DNA from 4 places in the Shinella sp. M27 genome. Region 2 is predicted to be linked to each of the others. Evidence: riboswitches for the same ligand, from Rfam matches in the RefSeq annotation. Region 2 holds a riboswitch; each other region holds the start of a gene.
What was found. A riboswitch is a leader RNA that binds a small molecule or an ion and turns the genes downstream of it on or off. The one in region 2 is predicted to bind cobalamin.

Region 1: it holds a riboswitch for cobalamin, as region 2 does, so the genes downstream of both, ACOZK4_RS26285 (FadR/GntR family transcriptional regulator) here and bluB (5,6-dimethylbenzimidazole synthase) in region 2, are expected to answer to the same signal.
Region 3: it holds a riboswitch for cobalamin, as region 2 does, so the genes downstream of both, ACOZK4_RS10160 (aromatic ring-hydroxylating oxygenase subunit alpha) here and bluB (5,6-dimethylbenzimidazole synthase) in region 2, are expected to answer to the same signal.
Region 4: it holds a riboswitch for cobalamin, as region 2 does, so the genes downstream of both, ACOZK4_RS01970 (hypothetical protein) here and bluB (5,6-dimethylbenzimidazole synthase) in region 2, are expected to answer to the same signal.

The regions. Positions count from the first base shown of each region.
Region 1 is NZ_JBLZPK010000074.1:53,702-61,348, reverse strand. Features, by position in the region: gene ACOZK4_RS26305 (transketolase family protein) at 1-379, shown strand, start outside; gene ACOZK4_RS26300 (FGGY family carbohydrate kinase) at 462-1,931, shown strand; gene ACOZK4_RS26295 (sugar-binding transcriptional regulator) at 1,953-2,903, shown strand; gene ACOZK4_RS26290 (SDR family oxidoreductase) at 2,953-3,738, shown strand; gene ACOZK4_RS26285 (FadR/GntR family transcriptional regulator) at 3,888-4,352, opposite strand; cobalamin riboswitch at 4,336-4,482, opposite strand; gene ACOZK4_RS26280 (aromatic ring-hydroxylating oxygenase subunit alpha) at 4,536-5,765, opposite strand; partial or broken gene ACOZK4_RS26275 (short-chain dehydrogenase/reductase) at 6,351-6,443, shown strand; gene ACOZK4_RS26270 (sigma-70 family RNA polymerase sigma factor) at 6,748-7,263, shown strand; gene ACOZK4_RS26265 (FecR family protein) at 7,340-7,647, shown strand, end outside.
Region 2 is NZ_JBLZPK010000059.1:47,529-55,175, reverse strand. Features, by position in the region: gene ACOZK4_RS21205 (phytanoyl-CoA dioxygenase family protein) at 1-210, opposite strand, end outside; gene ACOZK4_RS21200 (DUF2865 domain-containing protein) at 477-1,589, shown strand; gene bluB (5,6-dimethylbenzimidazole synthase) at 1,596-2,282, opposite strand; cobalamin riboswitch at 2,328-2,548, opposite strand; gene ACOZK4_RS21190 (diguanylate cyclase domain-containing protein) at 2,615-4,081, opposite strand; gene ACOZK4_RS21185 (TolB family protein) at 4,252-5,076, opposite strand; gene ACOZK4_RS21180 (NAD+ synthase) at 5,080-6,759, opposite strand; gene ACOZK4_RS21175 (LTA synthase family protein) at 7,075-7,647, shown strand, end outside.
Region 3 is NZ_JBLZPK010000027.1:69,530-77,176, reverse strand. Features, by position in the region: gene ACOZK4_RS10185 (DUF1217 domain-containing protein) at 1-366, shown strand, start outside; gene ACOZK4_RS10180 (FAD-binding oxidoreductase) at 370-1,800, opposite strand; gene ACOZK4_RS10175 (L-threonylcarbamoyladenylate synthase) at 1,815-2,789, opposite strand; gene ACOZK4_RS10170 (diguanylate cyclase domain-containing protein) at 2,947-3,996, shown strand; gene ACOZK4_RS10165 (DUF6656 family protein) at 4,055-4,669, opposite strand; cobalamin riboswitch at 4,983-5,191, shown strand; gene ACOZK4_RS10160 (aromatic ring-hydroxylating oxygenase subunit alpha) at 5,297-6,538, shown strand; gene ACOZK4_RS10155 (2Fe-2S iron-sulfur cluster-binding protein) at 6,540-7,643, shown strand.
Region 4 is NZ_JBLZPK010000007.1:162,911-170,557, reverse strand. Features, by position in the region: gene ACOZK4_RS01975 (GH36-type glycosyl hydrolase domain-containing protein) at 1-3,117, opposite strand, end outside; cobalamin riboswitch at 3,526-3,742, shown strand; gene ACOZK4_RS01970 (hypothetical protein) at 3,845-4,060, shown strand; gene metH (methionine synthase) at 4,146-7,647, shown strand, end outside.

The DNA.
Region 1 (7,647 bases), on a different contig from region 2:
CATCACGCTGATTGCCAACGGCACGGTCACGCACCGCATGGTGAAGGCAGCCGCCATCCTTGCCGAAAAAGGCATCGAGGCACGCGTCCTCAACATGGCAACCGTACGTCCGATCGACGTCGAGGCCGTCGCGGCTGCGGCCCGCGACACCGGCGCGATCCTCACGGCAGAGGAGCACTCCACCTTCGGCGGTCTCGGCTCGGCCATCGCCGAAGTCGTCGTCGCGGAAGCGCCTGTGCCGATGAAGATCCTCGGCGTTCCCGGCATCTTCCCCCCGACCGGATCGGCAGAATTCCTGCTCGACGAGTTCGGCATGTCGCCCGCCGGCATCGCCGAAGCGGCCGTGGCCTTGATTGCGCGTAAATCTTCCCGCACCTGACATGCGCGACTAGATTGCGTGCCGGGCGCGGCAAGACCTCCCGATGCCGCGACCTCCTCTTCTTCCGCCGACCGGAGCCGCCATGACGACCGCCATTCTCGCCATCGACCAGGGCACCACGAACTCGAAGGCCGTGCTCGTCTCCACGGACGGCGACATTCTGGCGCGCGGCTCGTCTCCCGTCGGCATCGAGCATCCGCAGCCTGGTTGGGTCGAGCAGAGCCCGTTGCGGCTCTGGCAATCCGTGCAGGAAGCCATTGCAGCCTGCCTTTCGGCCGCGCCGTCTGTTGAAATCCTCGGCATCGCCATATCCAACCAGCGCGAATCCGTTACCATCTGGGATGCTGATAGCGGCAAGCCGCTTGGTCCCGTGGTCAGCTGGCAGTGCCGACGCAGCGCACCGGCCTGCGCCGAATTGATTGCTGCCGGCCATGCGCCACGTGTCCAGGCCCTCACCGGCCTGCCGATCGACCCGATGTTCCCCGGCCCCAAGATGAGATGGCTGCTGGATCGCGTGCCCACCGGAAGCAAGGTGCGGCTCGGCACGATCGACGCCTGGCTGATTCATTGCTTCACGGATGGCGCGGTGCACGCCTGCGACGCTGCCAATGCCGCCCGCAGCCAGCTTTACGATCTCAATGAACAGGTCTGGAGCGACGAACTCTGCCATCTCTTCGGCGTGACGAAATCCGCCTTGCCGGAAGTCCGCGACAGTGCATCCCGCTTCGGCGTCACGAAGAACGTGCCCGGCCTTTCAGACGGCATCCCGATTGCCTCCGCCGTCGGCGACAGCCACGCCGCCCTGTTCGGCCACGGCGCCTTCAATCCCGGCGACGGCAAGGTGACCTTCGGCACCGGTTCGTCGATCATGACGACCCTGCCCCGCTTCATCGCGCCGCAACAGGGCATCACCACGACCATCGCCTGGTCGATCGGCGGCAGACCGACCTATGCCTTCGAGGGCAATATCCTCGTCTCTGCCGCCTCGTTGCCCTGGATGGCCGACATGCTCGGCCTGCCCGATGTGCAGGCTCTCACCGAACTTGCCGCAACCGCCCCAGCCGGCGGACCAGGCTTCGTCCCGGCTTTCGTCGGCCTCGGCGCGCCCTATTGGCATTCCGATGCCCGCGCACTGTTTTCCGGCATCACCTTCAACACCAGCCGCGCCCAGATGGCGCGCGCCGTAACCGATAGCATCGCTTTCCAGGTTCATGATGTCTTCAAGGCCATGTCGACGCAATCGCCGACACCACTCGGCCGCCTCTATGCCGACGGCGGACCGAGCAAGAACACGTTCCTGATGAAGTGCGTGGCCGATACGCTGAACCACGCCATCATCCAGTGCGATGCACCGGAGGCCTCCGCCTTGGGCGCCGCCTATCTTGCCGGCCTGACGCTCGGCGTCTGGCCGGACCTCGCGGCGATCGCCGCCCTGCCGCGCGCCGTGAATGCCATCCCCCCGCAGGTCTCCGATACCGCGGATCGCCTGCTCGTCTGGCAGGACGCAATCTACCGCTCGACCGTCTCAGGTCCTTCCTCTATGAGTGAATAAAAATTCACTACGGGAGGCTCCATGGGACGGCTCAACGAGTTACGGCTGATTGCCCGCATTGCCCAGATGTACCACATCGAAGGCAAGCGGCAGGCTGAGATCGCAGAACTCATGCATATGTCGCAGGCCACCGTTTCGCGCATGCTGAAGCGGGCGGAGCAGGAAGACATCGTACGCACGACGGTCATCCCGCCGGCCGGCACCTTTGCCGAGCTGGAAACCGCATTGCGCGAGCGCTACCGCCTCACCGAAGCCATCGTCGTCGATTGTTCGGAAGATCGCGATGGCGCCATCATGGCACGCATCGGCGAAGCGGCCGCCCACTTCCTCGAAGTCACGCTACAGCAAGATGAAATCGTCGGCGTCTCGAGCTGGAGCCAGACGATCCTGCGCATGGTGGACAACATCCACCCGCTGAAGAACGCCAAGGCCAAATACATCGTGCAGATCCTGGGCGGCATGGGCGACGCTTCCGTCCAGACCCACGCGACGCAGCTGACCGCCCGCCTGGCCCGGTTGACGGGCGGTGAGCCGCGGCTTCTCCTCGTGCAAGGCATCACCTCTTCGCGGGAAGCCAAGCTTGTCATGCTGGCGGACCCGGTGGTGCGCGAGACGATGGACCTCTTCGGCCGCCTCAGCCTCGCCATCGTCGGCATCGGCGCGGTTGAGCCGTCGGAGCTTCTTGCCCGATCCGGCAATACCTTCTCCCGCCAGGAAATGGCGATGCTGCACGAGGCGGGTGCAGTTGGCGAAATTTCCTATCGTTTCTACGACCAGGACGGCAAACCGGTCGAAACGCCCCTCAACGACCGCGTTATCGGCCTTTCGTTGGAGGAACTGCGCAAGACTGCCCGCGTCATGGCGCTCGCGGGCGGAGAATCGAAAACCCAGGCCATCGCCGGCGCCCTGAAACTTGGCGTCATCGATGTGCTCGTCACCGACAAGTTTACTGCGGCACGGCTCACGGCCTGATCCATCCCGGACCAGACATCGGCCTGCTGCGCATTATGGAGAAAAGACCATGACACGTTTTGCAGGCCAGACGGTATTCGTCACCGGGGGCAACAAGGGCATCGGCCGCGGCATCGCCAAGCGCTTTGCCGAAGAAGGCGCGAAAGTCGCGATTGCCGCGATCGAAAAGGACACGGTGGACGCGGCCGCCGCACTCGCCAAGGAAACCGGCGCCGAAATCCTCGGTCTCGCGCTCGACGTGACAGATGCCAAGGCCGTTCAAGAAGCCTATGGTGAGGCTGAAGCGGAGCTGGGTGCCATCTCCGTTTCCGTGCAGAATGCCGGCGTCATCACCATCGCGAAGGTCGAGAACCTGACCGAGCGTGAATGGGACCTCAATCTAGACGTCAACACCAAGGGCGTCTTCCTGTGCTGCCAGGAGGCGATCCGCCGCTTCCGCGCCAGCGGCACGAAGGGCCGGCTCATCAACACCGCCTCCGGTCAGGCCCGCCAGGGCTTCATCTACACACCGCACTATGCCGCGTCGAAATTCGGCGTCGTCGGCCTCACCCAGAGCCTCGCCAAGGAACTCGCCCGCGAAGGCATCACCGCCAATGCCATTTGCCCCGGCATCATCCACACCGAGATGTGGGACTATAACGACCGTGTCTGGGGCAAGATGCTCGGCGAATACGGCCCGGGTGAACTGATGGCCGAATGGGTCGAGGGCATCCCGATGGGTCGCGCCGGCACGCCTGCAGAAGTCGCCGCCCTCGTCGCCTTCCTTGCGTCCCCCGATGCAGCTTACATCACCGGCCAGACCATCAACGTCGATGGCGGGCTGATCATGTCGTAAGACGGGGCTAGCCTACGGACGCTATCTGTTTCACACAAATGCACGCCTATCGGCGCGCTTTTGCAGGAGCGATCATTTTTGCGATAAACCAACACCGATCTTAAGCTCTTGAATGGATCTGAACCTACGCCGTCAGTCGCATGTATGGTTTAGGGCTCCAAGCCCGCGCAACGCGCTGTATTTCGAATATGCGTTTCCATTTCCAACCGAGCTCCCGTGGGATCGTTTGCGCGCAGGGCCGCGATTATGCGGCGATGCTCTGCGATGGATTCACGCATGCGAGCGGGATCAGTTATCGGAATGGGTTGTCGTTGCGTCGCGGTCAACTGATCGCGGACGGTGTGGTAGAGTGCACGCAGCATAGCGTTACTGCAGGCCGATGCGATGATCGCATGGAATTCCAAGTCGGCTTCGACGTTGGCTAAGAGATCCTGCTGCGCCCAGCCTTGCTCCATCTGCTGGGTCATTTTTTCCATCTGATCCAGTTGATTCGCCATCAGCCTCCCTGCCGCAAGACTAGCCATTTGCCCTTCCAACATGATCCGCGTCTGGAATACATCGAAAACCGAATAGCTGTCGGAGTAGCGCCAAGGGCCCATGTGATTGGACGCCATGCTGGACAGCGGCTCGCCGCTCACAGTTGCGGGGGCAGCCCCGGCTTTGCCGAATGTTCGGCGCACCGGATTCCCTCTTAGCCCTGGAATGGCAAAGCCGCTCCAGAGAACCACGACGCGCAGACTTCACGTCATCAGGGGGCGATTGTCAATAGATATAAAGAAATGCTTATACCTTTATCTTCATGGGCGACTGATTTCGTCGAGATACCAGTCGATGTAGCGAAGCTCGTTATGCTCCATTGGCGCGATCGGGCCGGGAACGAAATAGTGTGACTGCACGCCACGCGCCGTGTGCTCGATGATTGCCTTGTCTTCGGCTGTCGTGACCTTCCAGAGCCAGGTCAGCCGGTCGAGATCGTAATCCTTGCCCTCCTCCGCCTTGCCATCGACAAGCCAGATGAGCTCCATCTCGCAGGTCTCTGCCGTCTTCGGAATAAAGCGATAGATCATGCCGTGATCGGGGTAGCAGACGAGGAATGTCGTTCCGCCGAGATGAATGGAGGTGACGCCACCATCAAAATCGGTAAAACGCCCCATCAGCGGCGCGACAGCCTTGCCATCCTCGCTGCCGCTCTCAACACCCTCGTAGAGCGCATAGCGGAAGGCATGGATCGCCTCGCGACCTTCCCGTGAGGTTTGCCAGCGGTTGCCGGAACCGACCTCGATGCCAAGCGCATAGGTCCGCGCTTCCATGGCGTCGTTCATCGCCTCGATCATATGGAGCGGCTGCTCCAGCGCGTGGGTCTGCGAATATTCCGGATGCGCGGGGCCGCAGTGATAGCACTCGACGTAATTCTCGACGGCCAGCTTCCAGTTGGCCGCAACCGGATAGGTTTCGCGATAGGCGACCTTGGCGCTCCCCCAGCCGTATTGGCCGCAGGTCGCGTGCAACAGATGCTCGACCTCGCTGAAATCCAACGGAACCTCCGCAAAGGAGATAAAGATCAGGCCTTCGACAACGCGCACATGCAGCGTTTTCAGCCCATGGTCCTCGCGCTTGAATTCCTTCGGCATCAGGCGCGCCGCACGCAGGCTTCCGTCATTGCCGTAGGTCCAGGCATGATAGGGGCAGACGAAGACGCGCGCATTGCCTTTCTGCTTGGTGCAGACCTCCGCGCCGCGATGGCGACAGACGTTGAGGATGGCATGGATCGAGCCATCCGCCGCGCGCGTGACGATCACCTGCTCGGTGTCAATACGGAAGACCTCGAAGTCGTTGGCGTTGGGGATCACGCTCTCATGGGCGATGCAATGCCAATGCCGGCGGAAGACCCGCTCCATATCGCGCTGGTAGATATCGGCATTGTGATAGAACGGTCGGGAAAGACCGTAACCGGCACGATGCCCTGCAATGAGTTGGTCGATCGGACCCGTAGACGTCTTGATTAAGGTCTCTGCGTCCTTCGTCACTCAATGCACCCCTAAATACTAGCTTCTCATCAGTATTTAGACGTTCAGGAGCTTGGACAAGTCGCCGAAATTTCCTCTATTAATCGACATTGTCGATTAGAGGCATAAGCTACTCTAACGATTTCATGTCGCGTTTAAATGCCCGCGATCTCTTAGCGAAAGAACGCATTCGCCAAACAGCCTCAAAATTCAACAATGAATAGACAATAAATTCACCGGGATGGCCCATGTTACCCGATATATTGCAGACCAGAAGCGGCTAGGAGGATACGAACCGAGATTCCCGAATGCGCCATCCCAACGGGGTCATAGCGCGATGTCGCTGACGCTACCGCGACAAAAAAATCTCCTGGCCCTCCGCGATCATTGCTCGAGTGAGGGGGACTCTACCGCACTATTATCAGATGCGGCAAACTGCGCTCATGAACCAACTCGAACCGTCGGCCCATAGTTGTAGCAAAAAATCATTAGCAACTCTAGCGCGTTTTCGAGATTGGAAGAAAACGGCGCCTTCCCCGCGCCCGATGCCGAGTTTGCCAATGGCGTGACCGCGGCCATGCGGACATCGGGCGCTGCAAAAACCGTTCCTCGGACGTTGCCAAGCCCGTCTGGCGTGCGGCCACCGATCCATATGCCCCGATGCGCATCCCGGCCGGCGCCGACGCGGTCGCCTGGATCATCAAGGTAGACTCTCAGCCATCCAGGCCGATGTCCGATGCAGATACGCTCGGCTCTGCATCGGACGAGATTTCCATCTCTGACGCGCTCCGCCCGAAATCCGCAAGAAGTTACAGTAGCGACCACTCGAATATAGATGAAAGTAGACAGTCCGCTCCGGGTAGGCATTGGCAGTGGCGTGAATCGGAGGGATAACTTGACTAGATTAATCTTGTTTTTATCCTTCGAGCGGTTATGAGAGGCGCAGCTGTGTCCGCGGCGGAAATTTCTCGCGCGGCAACCACGGAATGAACTGCCGGAAACGATGGCGATCAACCGCAACACATTGCTCTATCAGCTGTTCAAGCTCTACCATCGCGAGGCGGTCCGGTTCGCCACGCGGCTTGTCGGTAATCGCGACAACGGTGAGGAAGTCGTCCAGGATGCCTATCTGAAGCTCGTTGCACGGCGGTCGACCACGCCGATCAACCATCCGAAGAGCTATCTCTTTACCGCGACCCGCCATGCCGCGATCGATTTTACCGATCGCCAGAACCGGGAATGGCAGCGCCGTGTGGACCTCGACAGCCTCAACGAGGCTCATCTTGCCGATGACGGCGCTGCGCGCATGGACATGCAGCGCGAACTGGCCAAGCTCGCCGTCTATCTCAACACCCTGCCGCCGCCCTGCCGGCAAGCCTTCGTGATGAACAAGCTGCAGGGATACACCCATCTGGAGATCGCCGCGCATCTCGGCATATCCACCAGCATGGTCGAAAAACATATCGTCCGCGCCCTGCTCCACTGCCGATCCCTCCTTCTGGCCGATGGGGACCTGTAATGTGCGAGCCTATTGTGGATTTGTGCGATTTGCCCCGTCTTAACCGGCAGAGGGGCAACCGAACCTGGATATATCGATGAATGATCTTGCCAACACGCAAGCCGATCCGGTCGAAGAGGCGCTGCATTGGATCGTTCGCCTGAATTCGGGCGCGGCAACGCCCGAAGATGCTGCCGCCTATGCGGCATGGCGTGCCGAAAATGCCCGGCGTGGACAGGCAGCCGATGAGGCCGAGCGGCTCTGGGCGGCCATGGGCAATCTGCATTTCGACCGCAGGAGCGGACGCGTACTGGCCGCACCGAAGCAGGGCCTGACGCGCCGCGGCGCCCTCTCGCTGTTCCTGTGTCTTGGCGCCAGCGGCGTGGCCGGCAGCGCGCTCTGGTC
Region 2 (7,647 bases):
ATATTGCCGGCGATGGTCCGGCGCGACGAGGTTTTCCAGCTTCCTGCGGCGCCAGGCGGCCATGCGCATTGCCAGCGACACACGCTTCTCATGCAGGCCCTTTTTGTTGAGCCACTTGCTGCCGATAACAGGGTTATCGGCAAAGGATTTTGCACCCGATGCGAGTTGCAGCGCATAAAGAGGGCTCAACAAGACTGACGATATCTTCATGGTCACCTGCCTGCGGGATGATTGCGCCGCCGGACGGCGACCGTGCCGTAACCGGCTGTTGCATATGCCGAGAGTGCTACACCAAGGCCCCCGTGAGATCAATTGCGCCGTCCGCGCAAAGCTGACTAGGTAATTCATATTATCTCTTCGGCCGTTAATCACAAATCCGGGAGCGCGTTGCACGGCGCGCGCAGTGGCTTATGATAGGGACATGATCAAGGTGCGCCTCGGGCCGCCTTCCAAGCTCTCTTACGGGATATCAGGACGTGAAAGGACGCCTCCGCCTTTTGTTTGCGCTCGCAACCGGCTTGCCGCTCCTCGTTTCGGGCGGTGCGACGGCCTCCGATGTCTGCGAACGGATTCAGGCGGAACTGGCAAACCTCCCTCGGGTCGTGGTCGACACCACAAGCGCGCGCAAATATGCCGGCGCCATCGCCCGCCAGAATATCCAGCTGCGCAAGGCCAAGAGCGATCAGCGCCGCCTCGGCTGCTCGTCCGGCAGCATCACCGTCTTCGGCGGTGAGAACGAAGCGGCCTGCGATACGCTGGAAACGGTCATCGGCAAGATGGAGCGCAATCTCTATATCCTCGACCGCAAGCGCCGCGAATTTGCCGGCGGCACATCCTCGCAAGGGTCGCGGAACCGCCTTCTCGCCGCGCTGGAAACGAACGGCTGCAACGACGACGCGAAGGTGATGCCGATCGCCGCGACCGAAACCCTGCGCACCTTGCAGGACGATACGCGCACCCTGCCGCTGGGCACCATGCCTGAAGACAGCGGGCGATTGCAGCTGCGCTCGCTCGGTGGCAGCGCCGGCCATGGCAATCTGCGCACCGTCTGCGTGCGCACCTGCGACGGCGGCTTCTTCCCGATCTCGTCGGGCGCGACCCCGCTCGATTTCCGCCGCGACCAGAAGGTCTGCGCGATGATGTGCCCGGAAACCGAGACGCAGCTCTTCTACCAGTCGATGACACCGGGCCAGGAAACCGAACAGATGACGTCGACCGTCACCGGCCGGCCCTATCGCGATCTCGAGCACGCCTTCAGCTACCGGACCCGCGATCTCTCCAAAGCTGGCACCTGCGGCTGCAATCTCTCCGCCTATTACCAGGAGATGATCAAGCGCCAGAAGGCGATGAAGGGCGAGACCGTTAGTACGAGCGGGGGCACGACAGAGGAAGCCCTGCCGGAAACCGGCTCCATCACGACGATCACAACCCGGCATGACAAGCAGGAAACAGCAAAAACCCCTGCCAAGATCGAGGACCGTGACTACGATCCCACGCATAGCAAGGTGCGCACCGTCGGCCCCGCCTTCCTGCCGGAAAACGAGTCCGCCATCGATCTCGGCCGCCCGGCCGATGCCGGCGTCAACTGACCTGCTTTATGCAGTCGCCGGCCAACGCTCCTCGAACACCAACTCTTCCAGCGGCAGGCGCTGCCGCCATCCCTTCACCGCCAGTTCCGGCTCCGCATACAGCTGATCCACGAAGCCGACGCAGAGCCAGGCAACGATTTCGACATGCGCGGGAATGCCGAGAATGTCGCGGATATCGCTGTCATGGAAGATGCTGACCCAGCCGACGCCGACCCCTTCCGCCCGCGCCGCGAGCCAGAGGTTCTGCACGGCGCAGACCGTGGAATAGACGTCCATGCGTGGATTGTGCGTGCGGCCGAGCACCACCGTGCCGCCCCGCGTCGGATCGCAGGTCACACAGATCGACAGCGGCGCCTTCAGGATGCCTTCGAGCTTCAGCGCGCGGTATTGCGCCTGCCGCTCGCCTGAAAACATATCCGCCGCCTCGGCATTGGCCTTGAGGAAGGCGCCATGCACTGCACGGCGCGTTTCCTCGCCGCGTACCAGCAGGAAATTCCACGGCTGCATGAAGCCGACGGACGGCGCGCTGTGCGCGGCATGCAGCAGGCGGCCGACGAGATCGTCGGGCAAGGCATCGGGCAAGAACTGGTCACGCACGTCGCGGCGCGTTTCAATGGCACGATAGACGGCCTGCCTGTCCTCACATGGAAAGGCGCCCGCCCGGACGAGATCGTCCGAGAGTTCTGTTCGCATCGTCTTCTCCCCAACAATGCGTCCAACCTGCCGCCGTCCGCGCGGTTCGGTCTATCTCGCCAGGCCGGTCTTCTGACTTCGGTTCACGCGGCCCGCACCTGCCTTCCCGGTTCAAGAACCAGTGGCAAAAGCTTGAATCGATTCAAGCTTTGGAATGCACGCCATCCCCGTCACAGCGTTGGGCACGTTCCGGACCTGGATATTGCACCCGCACCGGATTCCCGATTCTCCCGCATGTCGCGGGCACCTGACTGAAAAGGATATGCGCACGGCTTTCGGGCACGATCAAGCCCGCCCGCGCCGCGCACCTGTCTCAGAGCGCCTCACAAGCATCAGGCAGCGCGCGCCGCACCCGCTTCGGCCACCGTGCCGGCATCGATATCGCCGGCGTGAACAGCGCGGTTGCGGCCGGCATGTTTGGCCGCATAGAGCGCGGCATCGGCCATCACCATGACGTCGTGTAGGCTGCCGCCGTGATCGGGGAACTGGGCAATGCCCGCGCTGCCGCCAATGAGCAGAAGCTGGCCGTCATAGGCGATCGGCACCTGCGCATCGAGGACCAGCGCCTCGGCAAGCGCCACGAGGTTTTCGCGGGAAAAATCGCCATTGAGAAGAATGGAGAATTCGTCGCCGCCGAGACGCGCCACCGAACCCTGCTTGCCTACACGATCGGAGAAGCGGCGGGCAACCGCCTGCAGCACGATATCGCCCGCCGCGTGGCCATGGCGGTCGTTGACCGCCTTGAACCTGTCGAGGTCGAGCGCGAGGATCGCGAAGGGCTTGCCGTTGCCCTTGGCGATGGTGCGGCGGACCTCCTCGTCGAAGCCGCTACGGTTTTTCAGCCCCGTCAGCGGATCGTGCCGGGCGAGGAAGGCGTTTTTCGCCTCGCTGCGCTGGAGCGCCCTGACCAGCGCGGAAAAGCGCAGGGTCACGAAGAGCATGACGCCGGCAAAGACCAGCACGAAAATCGCGATCTGCGGCAGGGCCGAGCGCCAGACGAAGGAGCCCGGCATGTTGGGCCGCCAGGAGGCGACCATCGGATTGTAAGCATCGCCGCCGACCGGCGTCATCACGAGGCCCGGCTCCTCGGTGACGATGGGCGTGAAGCCGAGATCGTGCACGCCGAGCCGCCGCTCGGCATTGGACAGCATCTTCTGCGACACCGGCTTGACGGTGATGAGCAGGGTCGGCTCCAGACGGCTTGCGGGAATATAGAGCGATTTCGGAACGACGGCCTGCACGACGACGATGCTCATGACGCGGTCGATGAGCCGCATGCCCGAGACATGTATTTCCGGCAGTGCCGGGGTCAGGAGATCGGGGTCCTCCTTGGCGCGCGCCACCTGCCAGCCACCCCGATCGGGCGACAGCGCCTCGCGATAGGCCCGCTCGGCGCGGCGGGTGAGATCGCTCATCCATTGCAGCTTTTCACGCGCCTTGCGGTCGGAAACCTTTTCGCCTCGATGCACGCCGAGGATTTTCTCACCATCCGGCGATGTCAGGATCATCCAGGAAAAGCCGAAGTCGGACCACATCCAGTCGCGCATCTGGTCGCGCACGAAATCGTCGTCCGGCATACCGTGGGCAAGCGCGTTGAAACTCTTGTCCCAGAAGGACAGCTGGCTCTGGTACTGCACCACCTGGTCGATCTGGTGGCTGAATTCGTTGCGGACCAGCGTGCGCTCGGTCTCGGCGACAAAACTGTCGGCGCGTTCGATGGCATAGTCGAGGACGAAGAAATTCGCCGCGCCGAAAAGCCCGACGATCATCACGGCCGCAGCGCGAATTGCGAAACTCACCCTTCGCCGTTTTCCCGTCCGGCCTTCTTCCGTCCTGCCCGTCATCGTCACCCCTGCCTGCCCCCGCCCGGTTCCGGGCATTGTTGAACAGAGGCTAATTGGCAGACCGCAAAATTCACTTAAACAGGCTGGTGAGCGAAAACTTAACGCATATGCACCACAAATTGTGATCAGACCGGCGCGTAACGCACAAAGGCGAATTCGCTGCCGTCCGGCGACCAGTTCGGCACGTTCATCGTGCCCTGCCCACCGAAAAGATCGAACAGAATCCGTGCGTTGCCGCCGTCCACGTCCATAAGGCGCAGCCGCACATCGAGATCGCGCGGATGATCGAAGACATCGCCGTCATAGGACAGCACAAGCAGGTGTTTCCCATCAGGCGACGGATGCGGAAACCAGTCGCCATAGGGGCTGTCGGTGATGCGGGTCGGCTCGGAACCGTCGGGACGCACCCGCCAGATCTGCATGTGGCCGGTGCGGCTGGAATTGAAATAGATCCATTCCCCATCCGCCGAATAATCCGGCCCGTCATTGCGCCCTTCTCCAAAAGTCAGCCGCTTTTCCTCACCCCCCGACACAGGAATCGTGTAGATATCGAAGACATCGTCGCGAATGCCGCAATAGGCGAGCGCCGCACCATCCGGCGACCAGCCGTGCCAATAGGACGGCAGGTTCGGCGTCACCAGCCTCGGAACGCCGCCCTCGACCGGCAGCACATAGATCGCAGACTTGCCGAACTCCACCTTGTCGCTGATCGCCAACATAAGTCCGTCGGGCGAAAGCCCATGGTCGTTGTTGCACTGCACCGCAAAGCCGGTGTCGATCCGTTGCGGCGCAACGCCATCGAGCGCCAGCCGATAGAGCAGCCCATCGCCATTGATAACGAGAAACCGCCCGTCCCGCGAAAAATTCGGCGCCTCGACCAGTTGCTCGGTCTGCCAGACGACACGTGTTTCGCCGGAGACGATGTTGTGGATTTCGACCGAGCTGCGCATCGCCTACCCCCGGTCGCGATACCGGTTGGTGATCGGATAGCGGCGGTCGCGGCCGAAATTCTTCTTGGTAATCTTCACGCCCGGCGCCGACTGGCGGCGCTTGTATTCGGCGATGTAGAGCAGGTGTTCGATGCGGTGCACCGTCTTCACATCATGGCCCCGCGCGACGATGTCCTCCGTGCTCATCTCCATCTCGACGAGGCATTCGAGGATGTCGTCGAGGACGGGATAGGGCGGCAACGAATCCTGGTCGGTCTGGTTCGGGCGAAGCTCGGCGGAGGGCGCCTTGTCGATGATGTTCTTCGGGATCACCTCGCCCGTCGGCCCAAGCGCGCCCGGCGGCAGATGGGCGTTGCGCCAGCTGGAGAGCGCGTAGACCTGCATCTTGTAGAGGTCCTTGATCGGATTGAAGCCGCCGTTCATGTCGCCATAGAGCGTGGCATAACCGACCGACATTTCCGACTTGTTGCCGGTCGTCACGACCATCGAGCCGAACTTGTTGGAGATCGCCATCAGGATCGTGCCGCGCGTGCGGCTTTGCAGGTTTTCTTCGGTGATGCCCTCTTCCGTGCCCTCGAAGGTCTCCGACAAGGCGGCGAGAAAGCCGGTCACCGGCGCCTCGATCGGCACGATGTCATAACGGCAGCCGAGCATCTTGGCGCAATCGGCGGCATCCTTGAGCGAATCCTGCGAGGTGTAGCGATAGGGCAGCATGATGCAACGCACCCGCTCCTCACCCAGTGCATCGACGGCGATGGCGGCGCAGATGGCCGAGTCGATGCCGCCGGAAAGGCCCAGCACGACATTCTTGAAGCCGTTCTTGTTGACGTAATCGCGGAAGCCGAGCAGGCAGGCGCGGTAATCCGCCTCCTCCTTTTCGGGGATGCGCGACATCGGCCCGCCGTCGCAGATCCAGCCGTCCCCTTCCTTCTTGAAGGTGACGAGCGCGACGGTCTCCTCGAACTGGCTCATCTGGAAGGCGAGCGTCTTGTCGGCATTGAAGGCGAAGCTCGCGCCGTCGAAGACCAGTTCGTCCTGGCCGCCGAGCTGGTTGGCATAGACGAGCGGCAGTCCGGTCTCGATGACCTGCTTCAGCACGACCTGATGGCGGATATCGACCTTGCCGCGATAATAGGGCGAGCCGTTCGGCGAGAGCAGGATTTCTGCGCCGCTTTCGGCCAGCGTCTCGCAGACGCCGAGCTCGCCCCAGATGTCCTCGCAGATCGGGATGCCGAGCCGCACGCCCCGGAAATTCACCGGACCCGGCATGGCGCCCTGGTCGAAGACGCGTTTTTCATCGAATTCGCCGTAGTTCGGCAGGTCCACCTTGTCCCTGACGGCAATCACCTTGCCGGCATCGATTATGGCGACGGCGTTGAAGCGGCCGGTCTCGTCCTGCCGGGGAAAGCCGATGATGACGCCGGGGCCGCCCTGTGCGGTGTCGGCGGCCAGATCGTCGATGGCGCGGCGGCAGGCCTTCAGGAAGGCGGGCTTCAGCACGAGATCCTCGGGCGGATAGCCGGAGATGAAGAGTTCCGTGAGCAGCAGCAGATCGGCACCCTGCCGTGCCGCATCCTCGCGGGCCGCACGCGCCTTGGCGAGGTTGCCGGTGATGTCACCGACGACAGGGTTCAATTGCGCAACCGCGATGCGGAGCGTCGCCTTTTCAGTCTCGGAAGTCATATCTGCAGACCCGTCTTTGCATGGTGTCCGATCCTGCGCAGCCCGCACTCTCGAACGGTCGAGAAGCTGTTTAGAGCATGACAGAGGCTTTGGGAATGAAAAGCCTGACGATTGCACGCGCTTTCCCGCCAAGCCCCTGTTTTCAGCGGGTTCCCGCCGCCATTGCGACGATGCAACAGGTGGAACCAAAGCACAGGGAGAACGTTGCAGAAACCGTTCATCTCCTGTTCAAGATGACGTCCGTATGACAGATACACGAAAGTTTCATGAAGTTTGGAGACGGCCTTGGCCCTGTTCACTCCCGCAGCCGTGGCAATGGATGCCACCGAAGGACTTGCCGCTGAGGCAGGCTTCTTTGCGCGCCATGCAAAGGCGCTTGCCGTCCTGCGTTCGCTTGCCGTTTCCGGCCTTCTGGCACTGCTGACCGTCGTCGTCGTCGAACTCATCACGCGCGGCTCGCTCGAGCAGACCTGGATTTATTTCACCAATCTCGAACAGCCGGCCTGGACCACGACGGGCGTGTTCTTCCTGACCTATCTCGCGCTCGATGCGCTGATCGGCCGCCAGCACAAGGGCGTGTTGTTCATCGCGCCGCTCGTCGTGCTGATGGGCGTCATCTCGCAGCAGAAGCAGGTCTTCCTGACCGACCCGCTCTACCCGACGGACCTGCTGTTCGGCCGCCAGATCATGGAACTGATGCCGGTCCTCGTGCAGGATCGTCCCTGGACGGCCGCAGGTCTCGCCCTCGCCATCGTCGCCGCCGTCGTCGGTCTCGTCAGCCTCTGGGTTTTCGCTTGGCGCCGCTTCCGGCCGCTGACACGCAAGGAACGCCTTGCACGCCTTGCCGTCGCGCTGCCGCTGCTCGCCGGCTTTGCCTCCATCATGGAC
Region 3 (7,647 bases), on a different contig from region 2:
AACGACAATGCCGGTGTGCGCCTCGCGCTCTATTTCGAGCGCAAGGCCGGCACGATCTCCAGCGCCTACGACGTTCTGGCCGACGACGCGCTGTTCCAGGTGTTCAAGACGCTCTTCCAGCTGCCGGACGAGGTGGGCAGCGCCGACATCGACGCGCAGGCCGACATGGTCAAGCGCTACCTGAAGCTCGAAGATTTGCAGGACCCGGAAAAGGTCGCCAAGATGATCACCAAGTTCTCGGTGCTCTACGATCTCGACAACCAGTCGACTGACGATCCCGCTTTGTCGGTGCTGACCAGTTCCGGCTCCGCCAGCATCAGCGCCGACACGATGATGTCGCTCGCGCAGCTGCGCACCGGCGGTTAAGGTTCAGATCGCGACGACCTTGCCGGGGTTCATGATGCCGGCCGGGTCGAAGGCTTGCTTGACCCTTCGCATCAGGTCCATCTCGATCGGCGTGCGCACTGCCGCAAGTTCGTCGCGCTTCAGCTGGCCGATGCCGTGCTCGGCGGAGATCGAGCCGTTGTATTTCAAGACGATGCCGTGCACGAGATGATTGATCTCGCGCCAGCGGCCGAGGAAGGCCTGCTTGTCGGCGCCGACGGGCTGCGAGATGTTGTAGTGGATGTTGCCGTCACCCATATGGCCGAAGGAGCAGATGCGCGCGCCTGGCATCGCCGCCATCACGGCCGCATCGGCTTCCGCCATGAAAGCCGGAATGGAGGAGACCGGCACGGAGACATCGTGCTTGATCGAGCCGCCCTCCGGCTTCTGGGCCGGCGACATGCTTTCGCGCATATGCCAGAGCGCCTTGCGCTGCTCCTCGCTGGAGGCGATCACGGCATTTTCGACCAGCCCCGCCTCGATGCCTTCGGCCAGCAGCGCCTCCATCATGCGGCGCGCCGTCTCGGCGGCGTCCGAAGTGGAGATATCGATCAGCACATACCAGTCATGCCGGGTGGCGAGCGGATCGCGCACGCCGGGAATATGCCGCGTGGTGAAATCGACGCCGAGGCGCGGCATCAGCTCGAAGCCGGTCAGCGCCGTGCCGCAGCGGCTGGACGCACGCTCGAAGAGGGCGAGGGCATTCTCAACGGATTTCAGCCCGGCAAAGGCCACTTCATGACCGAGCGGGCGCGGAAAGAGTTTCAGCACCGCCCCGGTGATGACGCCGAGCGAACCCTCCGCGCCGATGAAGAGATCACGCAGGTCGTAGCCGGTATTGTCCTTCTTGAGGCGGCGCAGGCCGTTCCAGACTTCGCCGGTCGGCAGCACGACCTCGAGGCCGAGGCACAGCTGGCGCATATTGCCATAGGCGAGCACCGCAGTACCGCCGGCATTGGTGGAAAGGTTGCCGCCGATCTGGCAGGTGCCCTCCGAGCCGAGCGACAGCGGGAAGAGCCGGTCGACGTCTTCCGCGGCCTTCTGGATCTCCGCCAGCACCGCGCCGCCATCGGCGACGATGACATTGCCGACCGGATCGACGTCGCGGATGCGGTTGAGACGGGAGAGCGACAGCACGACATCCGCCATGCCCTCACGCGGCACGCTGCCGCCGACATGGCCGGTATTGCCGCCCTGCGGCACGATGGCCGTGCCGGTTTCCGTGGCAAGCGCCAGGATGGCCGAGACTTCTTCCACCGAGCCGGGCCGCAGCACCAGCGGCGAGGTGCCATGGTAAAGCCCGCGGCTTTCGACGAGATAGGGCGCGATGTCCTTGTCATCGACCAGCGCATGGGCCGGACCGGTGATTGTGGCGAAGCGGGCGATGAGTTCGGGGGGAAGTGTTGCCGCAACCATGGTCGTCTCCATTCTTATCCGCGCGGGGCGGCGGCCCTCTGCAAACGGTCGTTGATCGCCTCGCCGAGGCCCGTGGCGGGAATGGGCGAAAAGGCGATTGCACTGCCGCCCGCCGCATCCGCCTGCTTCATGTAGCCGAAGAGATTGGCGGCGGCTTCGGCAAGGTCGCCGGAAGGGCTGAGGTCGAGCACCAGCGCCGCTTGCGCCTCGCCGGGAAGCGGCGTGCCCCCGAAGCGGATCAGCACTTCGCCCGGCCGCACGTCGCTGGCATCGAGCCGCACCGGCGCATCGGGCGCATAATGCGAGGCGAGCATGCCGGGTGCCTCGATGGTCGCGCCGGCCGTCTCGTTGCGCAGAACGGGCAGGCCGGTGACGCGCTCGATGTCGGCTGCGTCCAGCCCGCCGGGCCTCAGCAGGCGGATCGTCCCGCCCTCGACCTTGATAATCGTCGATTCGAGCCCGACGACCGCCGGCCCGCCATCGAGGACCAGCTCCAGCTTCGCGCCGAAATCGTCGGCGACATGGCGGGCCGTGGTCGGGCTGATGCGGCCGGATGTGTTAGCGCTGGGCGCGGCGAGCGGCTTGCCGAAGGCGGCGAGCAGCCGGCTGGCAAACCCCTTGGGAATGCGGATGCCGACAGTATCGAGCCCGGCGCGCGCCAGCGGATGGATGGCGCTCTCCGGCCGGATCGGCAGAACCAGCGTCAGCGGCCCCGGCCAGAAGGCCTCGGCGATCCTGCGCGACAGCGGGTCGAAGACCGCGTGTTTTTCCGCCATGGCGAGATCGGCCATATGGCAGATCAGCGGATTGAAGCGCGGCCGGCCCTTCATGTCATAGATGCGGGTGATGGCGAGCGGATTGGTGGCATCGGCGGCAAGGCCGTAGACCGTCTCGGTGGGAATGGCGACCGGCACGCCGCGGCCGAGCGTTTCGGTGGCGCGCGCCAGCGCTTCCTCCGCATCCGTGCGCGTGTCAACGATATCAGCCATCTCGCCCTTCCGTCTTTGCCGCTTCCTTTACAGGCCTTTGCCGGCAAATGCCAAGAGTTCGGCGGATGGCTAAAATTCGAACGGCCGGATTAGATCGGCCGAAAGACTGGGCTGTTACGGTCAGGGTGAAAAGTCCCGCAAGCAGGTCCGCATCTGAATGGCTAACAGGAAATCCTCGACCACCGACGTCGCCTTGCGCGTTGCAACGGCCATGAAGCAGATGGGCATAGACGGCCTGCCGCGCAATTACGAACTGGTCTACGAGGCCTATGCCGGCAGCAATCCGGATCTCGTGCGCGACTTCATCGCACTCGGCAAATACAAGACCCAGGCCGCCCTCGATGAACTGGGCCGGAAATACCTGCCGCACCAGCACGAGGCGAGCGTGCTGCAGCGCTCCGCCGGCGCGATCAGCAACGAGATGAGCAATTTCATGGACCTGCTCAGCCAGGAGCGCTCCTCGCTGAACGACTACGGCCGCCTGATCGGCGAGGCCTCGCAGGTGATCGGCAGCGTCGGTGGTGCGCTCGGCAGCTCGCTCGAAGCGTTGCAGCGCGCCACCGAGCAGCGCGTCACCCACACGGCGGAGATGGCGGAAAAAGTTGCGGCGCAATCGGCCACGATGGACGGCATCCAGAAGGAGATGGTGGAATTCGAGGCGATGAAATTCGTCGATCCGCCGACCAAGCTCGGCAATCGCCGCGCCTTCAACAAGGCGCTCGCCCGCGTCTATGCGAACCCCTCCCTGCCGATGCTCTGCGGCGTCGTCGTGGCGGAAGTGGACGCCGAACGCCGCTTCTCGCCGGCCCAGATAGAGGCGCTGTCCGACCATCTCGTGACCTTCTACGGCGGCCTGATCCGCCAGGCCTTCCCGTCAAACGACCTCGCCGTGCGTTTCGACGGCCTGCGCTTCGGTTTCCTGTTCAACACTTCGGATGAGGGGGAGGTGGAGCGGCTGATCGATCTGCTGCGCGCCGCCTTCCAGACGGTGGCGCTGCGCGATCCGCGCACCAACCGCAATCTCGGCCATCTTACCCTGTCGGCCGGTGTCTGCATGTCGGATCGCGCCGACAGCGCGCTCGACCTGTCCTCGGCCTGCGAGCGGGCTCTCCTTGAAGCCAAGGCCTCCGGCGGCGACCAGATCGTCGTCTACGGCCGCGGCGACGAGGTGCCGGCGGGCAAGGAGTGGATGCTGTACAGGGCGTGAGAAGCCGTTCCAGCAAAAGGGTGAAGCGGGTTTGCGTCCGGAATTGCGTTCGGGAAACTTAAAGCGCGCTGATGATCTTGCGCAGCGCCTCGTTGCGGGCGCCGAGCATCAGTACGTTCTTCATGGCGAGCTTGGGATCATCCGTGCGGAAGATCACGCCGTTGCCGCGCACCTTGCGATCGATCGTCAGGCGGCCTTCGTGGTCCGTCGGCGTGATGGCGACGGCGAAATACATGCGGCTCTGCTTTTTCGAAATGCCGGCGAAGAACTGCTCTTCCTCGCCGATTTCGGCAAAGAAATTGGCCATGTAGAAGGCCCATTGCACGTTCTGGAAATCCGCGAAACTCGAATTGGCCACCGTGATGTGGCAATAGCCGAGGTGCGGCGTTTCCGTAAGCGTGCGGTGGAAGATCAGTTTCGGGAACTGGATCGAGCGGTGAAAACCGTTGATGCGGTCGTGGGTAACGGTGCCGGCGCGTTCCAGCTTGCGGCCGGTGCGTTCGGCCACCTCGGCATAGGAGAGGTAGCGCTTTTCGCTCGGGCTCCAGTTGTCGGGGGTGCGGTCGATGCGGCCGGTGCGCAGGAATTCCGTGTGCACGGCGGATTTCGGCGGGTTCTCGCGCTTGTAGGCGACGGCGTCGTAATAGCGAAACTTCGTCTGCTGTTGCTGCACGCCCAGCACTCCCTGCTCGCGTGGCGCTTTGCGCGCACGCCCTGATGGCGGAAGTTTATGGAAACGCCGTTAAGCATTCCTTTCCGTCCGGACCCTCAATCCTTGCAGGGCGGTTTCGATGGTCGCAATATGACAAGCTGCCGCTTTGCTCATCCCCGTGCCCATTCTCGCGCCAATTCGTGCGATTAAAAGGCATATTATATTGATATATATCGATAAATATCAGAGATAGAAGCGGCTCACTCATTTTTTGATTGTCGTCAAATCATGAAGGCGCGTCGTTTTTTGACATGTCGGCCGGCGATTCTTGCGGTTAGATAAAGACACTCAAGGTGTCGCCTTCTAGGGAGGGCGAAGAATTGGGAAGCCGGTTGAAATCCGGCGCTGCCCCCGCAACGGTGTTGGAGCAAAAGCGGCAAAAAGCCACTGGACGGAAGTCTGGGAAGGCGCCGTGTCGGTCGCAGGCTCTGTCCTGCATGGCCACTCCTCAGCCCGGAAACCAGCCTGGAGAAAAGATCGTGACTGGCTGCGGCGGGCGGCCGGGAAGCGTGCACGCCGGGCGTTTTCACGCCTGGATGCCGTCTCCTCCGTGCGCCTCATCCCCAAACTGGACCTATGAGGATTGCCATGGATATCCGCAGCGACGTGCTCCGCAAGCTCAAGAACCGGCGTGAAGGCCACAGCCTCGAACAGGCCTTCTACATCGACCCCGACCACTACAAGCTCGACATGGAGACGATCTGGTATCGCGACTGGCTGTTCATCGGCCATGACTGCGAAATCCCTAAGGCCGGCAACTATTTCACTGTGCAGGTCGGCGATTATCCCGTCGTCATCACCCGCGACCGCTCGGGCACGATCCGCGCGCTGCACAATTCCTGCCGCCACCGCGGCTCGCGTGTCTGCACCCAGCACAAGGGCACCTCGGCCAAGCTCGTCTGTCCCTATCACCAGTGGACCTACGAGCTCGACGGCTCGCTGCTTTTTGCCCGCCACATGGCTGAGGATTTCGACAGGACGCAGCACAGCCTGAAACCGATCCATTGCGAGACCCTCGGCGGCTACATCTTCATCTGCCTCGCCGACGAGGCCCCGGATTTCTCCGCCTTCCGTGCCACTGCCGAACCCTATCTTGCGCGCCACCGGCTCGGCGAAACCAAGGTCGCCTTCGAGAGCACGATCATCGAGAAGGGCAACTGGAAGCTCGTCTGGGAAAACAACCGCGAGTGCTATCACTGCGCCGCCAACCATCCCGAACTCTGCCGCACCTATCCGGAAGCGCCGACGGCGACGGGCGTGCAGGGTGCTAAGGACGATCCCGTTATCGCCGCGCATTGGGCGAAATGCGAGGCCTCCGGCCTGCCGAGTGAATTCCGGATGTCGCCGACCGGCCAGTTCCGCGCGGCCCGCATGCCGCTCATCCAGGATGCCGAGAGCTACACCATGTCCGGTGCGCGCGCCGTCCAGCGCCCGCTGTCGAACGACGTCTCGGAAAGCGGTATCGGCACGCTGCTGCTCTTCCACTATCCGACGACGTGGAACCATGTGCTGGCCGATCATGCTATTACCTTCCGCGTCCTGCCGCTCGGCCCGGAGCTGACGCAGGTCACGACCAAGTGGCTGGTCAACAAGGATGCCGTCGAGGGTGCCGATTACCGGCTCGACGAGCTCACCCATGTCTGGACCGAGACCAACGACCAGGACCGCCAGATCGTCGAGGAAAACGCCTTCGGCATTCGCTCGCCGGCTTACCAGCCCGGCCCCTATTCCCCGGAGGACGAGGGCGGCGTCATGCAGTTCGTCGAATGGTATTCGAATTTCATGATCGACCGGCTGGACAACAAGCAACCGATGTCGCGGGTGGCCTGACATGACGATTTCGAGCCATTTCCGCCATTTCGACGAACTTCACCCCTGGCATGATCGCCATAACCTCTTGGAATGCATCGCGGCAACCGTGGAGACGGCCGACGTGATGACCTTCACCTTCAGTTCCGATCAGAAGAACTGGTTCCGCTATCTGCCGGGCCAGTTCGTCACGCTGGAACTGCCGGTGTCGCCGGACGAGCCCGTGATGCGCACCTACACGCTCTCCTCGACACCCTCGCGGCCCTTCTCCGTCGCCGTGACGGTGAAGGCGCAGAAGAACTCGATCGGCACGCGCTGGATGTTCGATCATCTACGCCCCGGCATGAAGCTGAAGGCCTTCGGGCCGCTCGGCGATTTCTCCTTCGTGCGCTATTCGGCGGAAAAATACCTGTTCATCTCGGCCGGCTCCGGTGTGACGCCGATGATGTCGATGACGCGTTGGATGGCGGATTGCGCGCCGCAATCCAACGTCGCCTTCGTCTCCTGCGCCCGTAAGCCGGAGGACCTGCTGTTCAAGCCGGAACTCGAATGTCTGGCCGCCCAGATGCCGAACCTCGCGCTCGGCTTCGTCGTGGAAGGCCACAATCCGCGCGACGGCTGGCACGGTCTGCGCGGCCGTATCGATGCCGCGCGTCTCTCGCTGCTCGCGCCCGATTTCCGCGAGCGCACCGTCTTCTGCTGCGGCCCGGAACCCTTCATGCGCGGCGTCAAGGACATGTTGAAAGTCTGCGGCTTCGACATGAACCGTTACCACGAGGAAAGCTTCCAGCCGGCCAATGCGCCCGCGCCGGAAGAGATCGCCATCCGTGCCGGTGCCGGCGAACAAGCGGCCGACGTCAACGCCATCTCGACCGTCACCTTCACCATGGCCGGCAAGGATGCCCAATGCCCGCCCGGCCAGACGATCCTGCAGACAGCCCGCGCCGCCGGCGTGCGCATCGGCGCCGCCTGCGAGGGTGGCCTCTGCGGCACCTGCCGGGTCATGAAGGTCTCGGGTGAAGTCGAGATGCACCATAATGGCGGCATTCTCGATGACGAGATCGAGGAAGGCTACATCCTCGCCTGCTGCTCGCGGCCGATCGGGGATGTACAGATCGAGGCGTGAGAGA
Region 4 (7,647 bases), on a different contig from region 2:
GGTCGGCGAGGTGCGTTCGGCGAGCACCGGCTGCGGCGTTTCCTGGAAATTGTCCGGCGGCAGGTAATGCTGCTCGGCGGTGACGAAATCCTCGAAATAGCGCCAGGTGCGGCGGGCGTATTTGCGCAGTTCCATCGCGACATAGTCGGACACGACGAGCTGGTCTTCGGTTTCGGCCGTCTGGCTGACATACCAGGCAATGGCCGGAGAGAGCGCCCAGACGAGCGCGAAGGGCACGCCGATGAAGGGCAGGCCCGTATCCGAGATCGTGGCAAGCGCCACGGAAAGCACGGCGAGCGCCGGCGCCTGCCACATCGCCTTGTAATGGTCGAGAATGCCGCCACGTGCGGCGCTGTCGGCCTGCGCGGCCGTGCGCCATTCCAGCATCAGCTTGCGGCTGACGAAGGTGCGGTAGATCGAACGCACGATGGCGTCCGCCATCAGCGCCGCCGAATGGGCGATGAAGGCGATGCGCAGCGCGACCTGCGCATTGGAGGCGCGGATATCGGAGATGACCCGGTGCACATGGGCGCGCGCGACGATGTCGCCGCGGCGCGGCATGATGCCCGAGATCAGCGAGAGCGTGGGGGCGACGAAGAGCAGGAAGATCAGCACGAGCTGCCAGATCAGCGCCTGGCGCGGCTCCATATAGTACCAGCCCATGACGGAGGCGACGAGCCAGCCGATGGGGATGAGGCTGCGGCGCAGGTTGTCGTACATCTTCCAGCGGCCGAGCATGGAAATGCCGTTGGCCGGGTTGAAAAGGTAGGGCAGGAGCTGCCAGTCGCCACGCGCCCAGCGATGCTGGCGCGAGGTTTCCGTGCCGTAGCGGGTCGGGAAGTCCTCGATGAGTTCGACGTCGGTGACCAGCGCGCAATGCGACAACGAACCTTCGAGCAGGTCGTGGCTGAGCACTTCGTTTTCGCCGATGCGGCCCTTCACGGCCGCCTCGAAGGCGTCGACATGGTAGAGGCCCTTGCCGGTAAACGTGCCTTCTCCGGCGAAGTCCTGATAGACGTCCGAGACGGTGAAGACATAGGGATCGACGCCGCGGTCGGCGGAGAAGATGCGCTGGAAGGTCGAGGCTTCCTTGCCGGTCGTCAGCGACGGCGTGACGCGTGGCTGGAGAATGCTGTAGCCGGCGGTGACCTTGCCCTTTTCGGCATCGATGACCGGACGGTTGATCGGGTGGTGCAGCTTGCCGACGAGCTTGGTCACGGCATCGCGCATCAGGCGCGTGTCGGAATCGAGCGTCATGACGTATTTGACGTCAGGCGGCACCACATTGGCGCCTGGCAGGAAGGTTGTGTCGCCGTCGCCGCGCAAAAGCAGGTTCAGTTCGTGCAGCTTGCCGCGCTTGCGCTCCCAGCCCATCCAGGCGCCCTCGGAGGGATTGTAGAGGCGGCGGCGGTGCAGGAGGTAGAAGCGCGTGCGGCCGTCATAGGCATAACGCGCCGAAAGCGCCGCGATCTCGCGCTTGGCGTATTCCAGCACTTCGAGGTCTGCGGGGGTTTCCTCGACTTGGGCGTCCGTCCAGTCGCTGACCAGCGAGAAATAGATCTCGCCGCGCGGGTTGGCGAGGTAGTGCACCTCGAGATTGCGCACCAGCTCATCGACATGGTCGCGCTTGGCGATCAGACAGGGCACGACGACGAGCGTGCGCGCATCGTCGGGAATGCCGTCCTTGAATTCGTAGCCGACAAGCCGCGAGGGCGTGACGAAGAAGGTGACGAGCGTGTTGAACAGGCCCGAGGCGCCTTCCGAAGCCGGCAGCGCGAAGAGCACCAGCATGATCAACCAGGCGCCGTTCGGAATATCGAGCTGATCGAGGAAGTAGAAGACCGCGATCATCGCGAGCAGCGTCAGCAGGATATTCGGCCCGGCAATGGCGAACCAGTCGAGCTTGCGGCCGAAGCGCACGATGCGCTGCACGATGGAGGGACGGTAACCGATACGCTTTTCGAGCTGCTTGCGCTTCTTGCCGACGAGGAAGGCGGCGACATTGGCCTTGTAGTCGAGGTCCTCGACATGGGCGGCCGCATCTTCCGCCGTCATGGCAAGCGCGATCTCGGTGACTTCAAGCTCCGTCTTGCCGGAGCGGCGGGCGAAACGCTCGATCGTGTTGCGGTACTTGTTGCGCGAGCCGAAATCGAGGTCGGAATAGTCCGAGCCCTGGCGCAGCGCGTCGTCGAGGCGGCTGACGCTCTCGAACCAGACGGGCCATTCGGTGTCGTCGACGGTGCGCAGGCTCTTGATGAGCGAGCTCATCGTCGCATTGCCGGAGGACAGGCGGTTGTTTTCCGAGACGATCAGCTCTTCGAGATCACTGCCGCGGCTCTCGATCTTGCGCTCCAGCCACTGGATCACCACACCGGATGCCTGCAGGCCATCCCGCAGCCGGTAGAGCAGCTGCGTGACGAAGGTGTTGTCCTCGACGAAGTTCTCGATCGAGCGCAGATACTGGATGCTCTTTTCGGGATCGTTCAGGCGCACCAGCTCATCGGCGACGTCATTGGCCTTGAAGCGCATCTTGCGGGAGCGCTCGACACGGCTGGAGATGCGGCGCAGGTTTTCGAGCAGCACGAAGCGGATGAAGGATGGCAGCGCCCAGAGTTCACCAATCTTCAGCGCATCGATCTTCTGGAAACCCTGCACGAAGGCCGTCAGGCTTTCATGCGAGATGTTGCTCTGGGTGTGCGCGACGTAGAGCCAGGCCAGCACCAGAGTGCGCGGCACCGCCTGCCCGTCGATCTCGACGGTCGGCAGCTGGCGGTAAAAGCGGCGCGGGAAATCGCGGCGGACCTCCTGGATGGCCTCTTCGATGACGTAATAATTATCGAGCAGCCATTCGGCGGCGGGCGTGATCTGCGCGCCCGACTCCACGTCCTTGGCCGTCGCCTGATAGACGCGGAAGATTTCCTTCTCGTTTTCCTTGTGCCGGGCGCGGAATTCGAAGGGCCGGAAACCGGGCAGCGGCGCAATCTTGTCGCGCGCCAGAGCCTCGCCGCACTCGGCCAGCTCCTCCAGCGTCAGATAGGTGGCGCGGATCGAATCGTTATAGTCGATCTGCTTGGCGTCTGCGTCGCGGGCGGCGTGCGGCGTATTGTGAAGGGACATATTTCTTAATCTGGATCCGGCCATGTTGAACCATCCGGCAAAGGCCTGTGCGCCGGAGGGTTTTTTGCGGGCAGGTTTCGTCTCTGTGCCGCGATCAGCCATGACACCATGCGACGCCCCCATGGCGCTGACGGAAAGAACATGGCTCAGGCGACACGCTGATTGGCATCCTGGCCGCGTGGTGCATGAAAACGGCATTTTTTAGCCGTAAGGACAGAGACTTGCAACATCTCAGCGTGTCGGGATGGCTCTGCATTGGCCCTCATCTGCAGTTTTGGTGAATCACGCCCTCGCCGGCGAGACGAGCGAGGGGCAGGAGGCAGGCGGAAGCCCAAATGCATTGCTGAGAAAAAAGTTCCGGGCCTGTGCATCGTGTTCCCGCATCCTTGACTTGCTTACCGCGTCACGCCAGTCTCCGGCCGTCAGGGTCTTCCGAGTCGCATGCGGCTCGGAGGCTAAGAGGGAAGCCGGTGCGATGCTCCAAGGAGGATCAAGACCGGCGCTGCCCCCGCAACTGTGAACGGCGAGCCGATGTCGCTCCATGCCACTGGTGTGAACCACCGGGAAGGCGAGACAAAGGCAATGACCCGCAAGCCAGGAGACCTGCCCTGACACGTCTGTAACGTCCATGGGCGGGGTGTCCCAAGGGTGCGCTTGTTGTCACCTTTGGGTGAAATTCCAGCAGCGTGCGTCCGGTCATCCCCCAATTTTCGATTGGGGAAAAAGAATGTATCAATTCACCGATATCCAGCCGTCCGGTACCGGCAAGCCGGAATCCGTCTTCATCTCCTGGCTGCTCTGGCAGCCGCGCGGCGCCGATCTTCCGGTCGAGGCGCTGAAGGAGGTGGACAAGCTTGCCCGTTGCCAAAGCGCCGACCCTGACATCATCCGCCTCAAGGCGCTGTTCGCCTCGCTTGCCGGGGCGAATGGACCGATGCACTAGGGCCAAACCACATAAAGATATATTGACATAAAGATATCTTTATGTGAACTCCGATGCAGACGATACTGCATCGGAGGGTTTCCCCATGGCCACCACTTCCCACCTGGACGACCTGTTCGGCCCCGAACAGCCGAAGCGGGACGGTCGCGAGATCCGCGCCGCCCTCGAAGCCGCCGCCCGCGAACGCATTCTCGTGCTCGACGGCGCCATGGGCACGGAAATCCAGACGCTGAAGCTGCTCGAGGACGATTTCCGCGGCGACCGTTTCGGCGATTGCGCCTGCCACCAGCAGGGCAACAACGATCTGCTGACGCTGACCCAGCCCGGCGCCATCGAGGACATCCACTATCGCTACGCGCTCGCCGGCGCCGATATTTTGGAAACCAACACCTTCTCCTCCACCACCATCGCCCAGGCGGACTATGGCATGGAGGACATGGTCTATGAGCTGAACCGCGACGGCGCGCGCCTTGCCCGCCGCGCCGGCCTGCGTGCCCAGCAAAAGGACGGCCGACGCCGCTTCGTCGCCGGTGCGCTCGGCCCGACCAACCGCACCGCCTCCATCTCGCCCGACGTCAACAATCCCGGCTACCGTGCCGTGACCTTCGACGATCTCAGGATCGCCTATGCCGAACAGCTGCGCGGCCTCATCGACGGCGGTGCCGACATCATCCTGATCGAGACGATCTTCGACACGCTGAACGCCAAGGCCGCGATCTTCGCCACGCGCGAGGTCTTCGAGGAAAAGGGCATCGAGTTGCCCGTCATGATCTCCGGCACCATCACCGACCTCTCCGGCCGCACCCTTTCCGGCCAGACGCCGGAGGCCTTCTGGAATTCGGTGCGCCACGCCGACCCCTTCTCCATCGGCCTCAACTGCGCGCTCGGCGCCAATGCCATGCGCGCCCACCTCGCCGAGATTTCCTCCGTGGCGCAAACCTTCGTCTGCGCCTATCCGAATGCCGGCCTGCCGAATGCCTTTGGCCAGTATGACGAGACGCCGGACGAGATGGCCGCCCAGATCGAAGGGTTCATGCGCGATGGGCTGGTCAATATCGTCGGCGGCTGCTGCGGTTCGACGCCGGACCATATCCGCGCCATCGCCGAAGCCGCCGCGCGCCACAAGCCGCGCGCCATCCCCGACATTCCACGCCACATGCGCCTCTCCGGCCTCGAACCCTTCACGCTGACCGAAGCCATTCCCTTCGTGAATGTCGGCGAGCGCACCAACGTCACCGGCTCGGCGAAATTCCGCAAGCTGATCACGGCGGGCGACTACGCGGCCGCTCTCGACGTCGCCCGCGATCAGGTGGCGAACGGCGCGCAGATCATCGACATCAACATGGACGAAGGCCTCATCGATTCCGCCAAGGCGATGGTGGAATATCTCAACCTCATCGCCGCCGAGCCCGATATCGCCCGTGTTCCCGTGATGATCGACTCATCCAAATGGGAAGTGATCGAGGCCGGCCTGAAATGCGTGCAGGGCAAGCCGCTGGTCAATTCCATCTCGCTGAAGGAGGGTGAAGAGGCCTTTCTGCAACATGCGAAGCTCGTGCGCGCCTATGGTGCGGCGGTGGTCGTCATGGCCTTCGACGAGAAAGGCCAGGCCGATACGAAGGCGCGCAAAGTGGAAATCTGCACGCGCGCCTACACGCTGCTCACCGAAGTCGCCGGCCTTGCGCCGGAAGATATCGTCTTCGACCCGAACATCTTTGCCGTGGCGACCGGCATCGAGGAGCACGACAACTACGGCGTCGATTTCATCGAAGCGACCGCCGAGATCACCGCTACCCTCCCGCATGTCCATATCTCGGGCGGCGTCTCCAACCTCTCCTTCTCCTTCCGCGGCAACGAGCCAGTGCGCGAGGCGATGCACGCCGTCTTCCTCTACCACGCCATCCAGGCGGGCATGGACATGGGCATCGTCAATGCCGGCCAGCTCGCCGTCTATGACACGATCGAACCGGACCTGCGCGAGGCCTGCGAGGACGTGGTGCTGAACCGCGTGCCGAAGGCCGGCGGCACCGCGACCGAACGCCTGCTCGACATCGCCGAGCGCTTCAAGGGCGCGGCCGGCAAGGAGGCTCGGGAGCGCGACCTCGCCTGGCGCGAATGGCCGGTCGAGAAGCGGCTGGAACATGCCCTCGTCAACGGCATCACCGAATTCGTCGAGGAAGACACCGAAGAAGCACGTCAGAACGCGGAGCGTCCACTGCACGTCATCGAGGGTCCCTTGATGGCCGGCATGAACGTCGTCGGCGACCTTTTTGGCGCAGGAAAGATGTTCCTGCCGCAGGTGGTGAAATCCGCCCGTGTGATGAAGCAGGCCGTCGCGGTGCTGCTGCCTTATATGGAAGCCGAAAAGCGCGCCAATGGCGGCAGCGGCGAACGGCAGAGCGCGGGAAAGATCCTGATGGCCACCGTCAAGGGTGACGTGCACGATATCGGCAAGAACATCGTCGGCGTCGTGCTCGCCTGCAACAATTACGAGATCATCGACCTCGGCGTCATGGTGCCGGCAACGAAGATCCTTGAGACGGCGAAAGCCGAAAAGGTCGATATCATCGGCCTCTCCGGCCTCATCACCCCCTCGCTCGACGAGATGGTGCATGTCGCCGCCGAAATGGAGCGCGAAGGCTTCGACATCCCGCTCCTGATCGGCGGCGCGACGACGAGCCGTGTTCATACCGCCGTGAAAATCCATCCGCGCTACGACCGGGGCCAAACCGTTTACGTGACCGACGCGAGCCGCGCCGTCGGCGTCGTCGGCAGCCTGCTGTCGCCGGAGATGAAGCCGGGCTATGTCGAGACGCTGAAGGCGGAATACCGCAAGGTCGCCGACGCCCATGCCAGAAGCGAGGCCGAAAAGCAGCGTCTGCCGCTCGCCAAGGCCCGCGAAAACGCCTTCAAGGCCGACTGGTCCGCCTACCGGCCGAAGACGCCGTCCTTCCTCGGCACCCGCGTCTGGCAGGACTGGGACCTTGCAGACCTTGCCCGCTACATCGACTGGACCCCCTTCTTCCAGACCTGGGAGCTGAAGGGCGTCTATCCGAAAATCCTCGACGATGAGAAGCAGGGCGCCGCCGCCCGCCAGCTTTTTGCCGATGCGCAGGCCATGCTGGAACAAATCATCGCGGAGAAATGGTTCACGCCCAAGGCCGTCGTCGGTTTCTGGCCGGCCGGCACGGTGGGCGACGATATCAGGCTCTTCACCGACGAGACGCGAACCAGGGAACTCGCCACCTTCTTCACGCTGCGCCAGCAGCTGTCCAAGCGCGACGGCCGGCCGAATGTCGCGCTCGCCGATTTCGTTGCGCCTGCCGACAGCGGCAAACCGGATTATCTCGGCGGTTTCGTCGTCACGGCCGGCATCGGCGAGATCGCCATTGCCGAACGCTTCGAGCGGGCGAACGACGACTACAACTCGATCCTCGTCAAGGCGCTCGCCGACCGCTTTGCCGAAGCCTTTGCCGAGCGCATGCACGAAGTCGTGCGCAAGGAACTCTGGGGCTACGCCGCCAATGAAACCTTCGCTCCGACCGATCTGATCGGCGAGCCCTATATCGGTATTCGCCCCGCGCCCG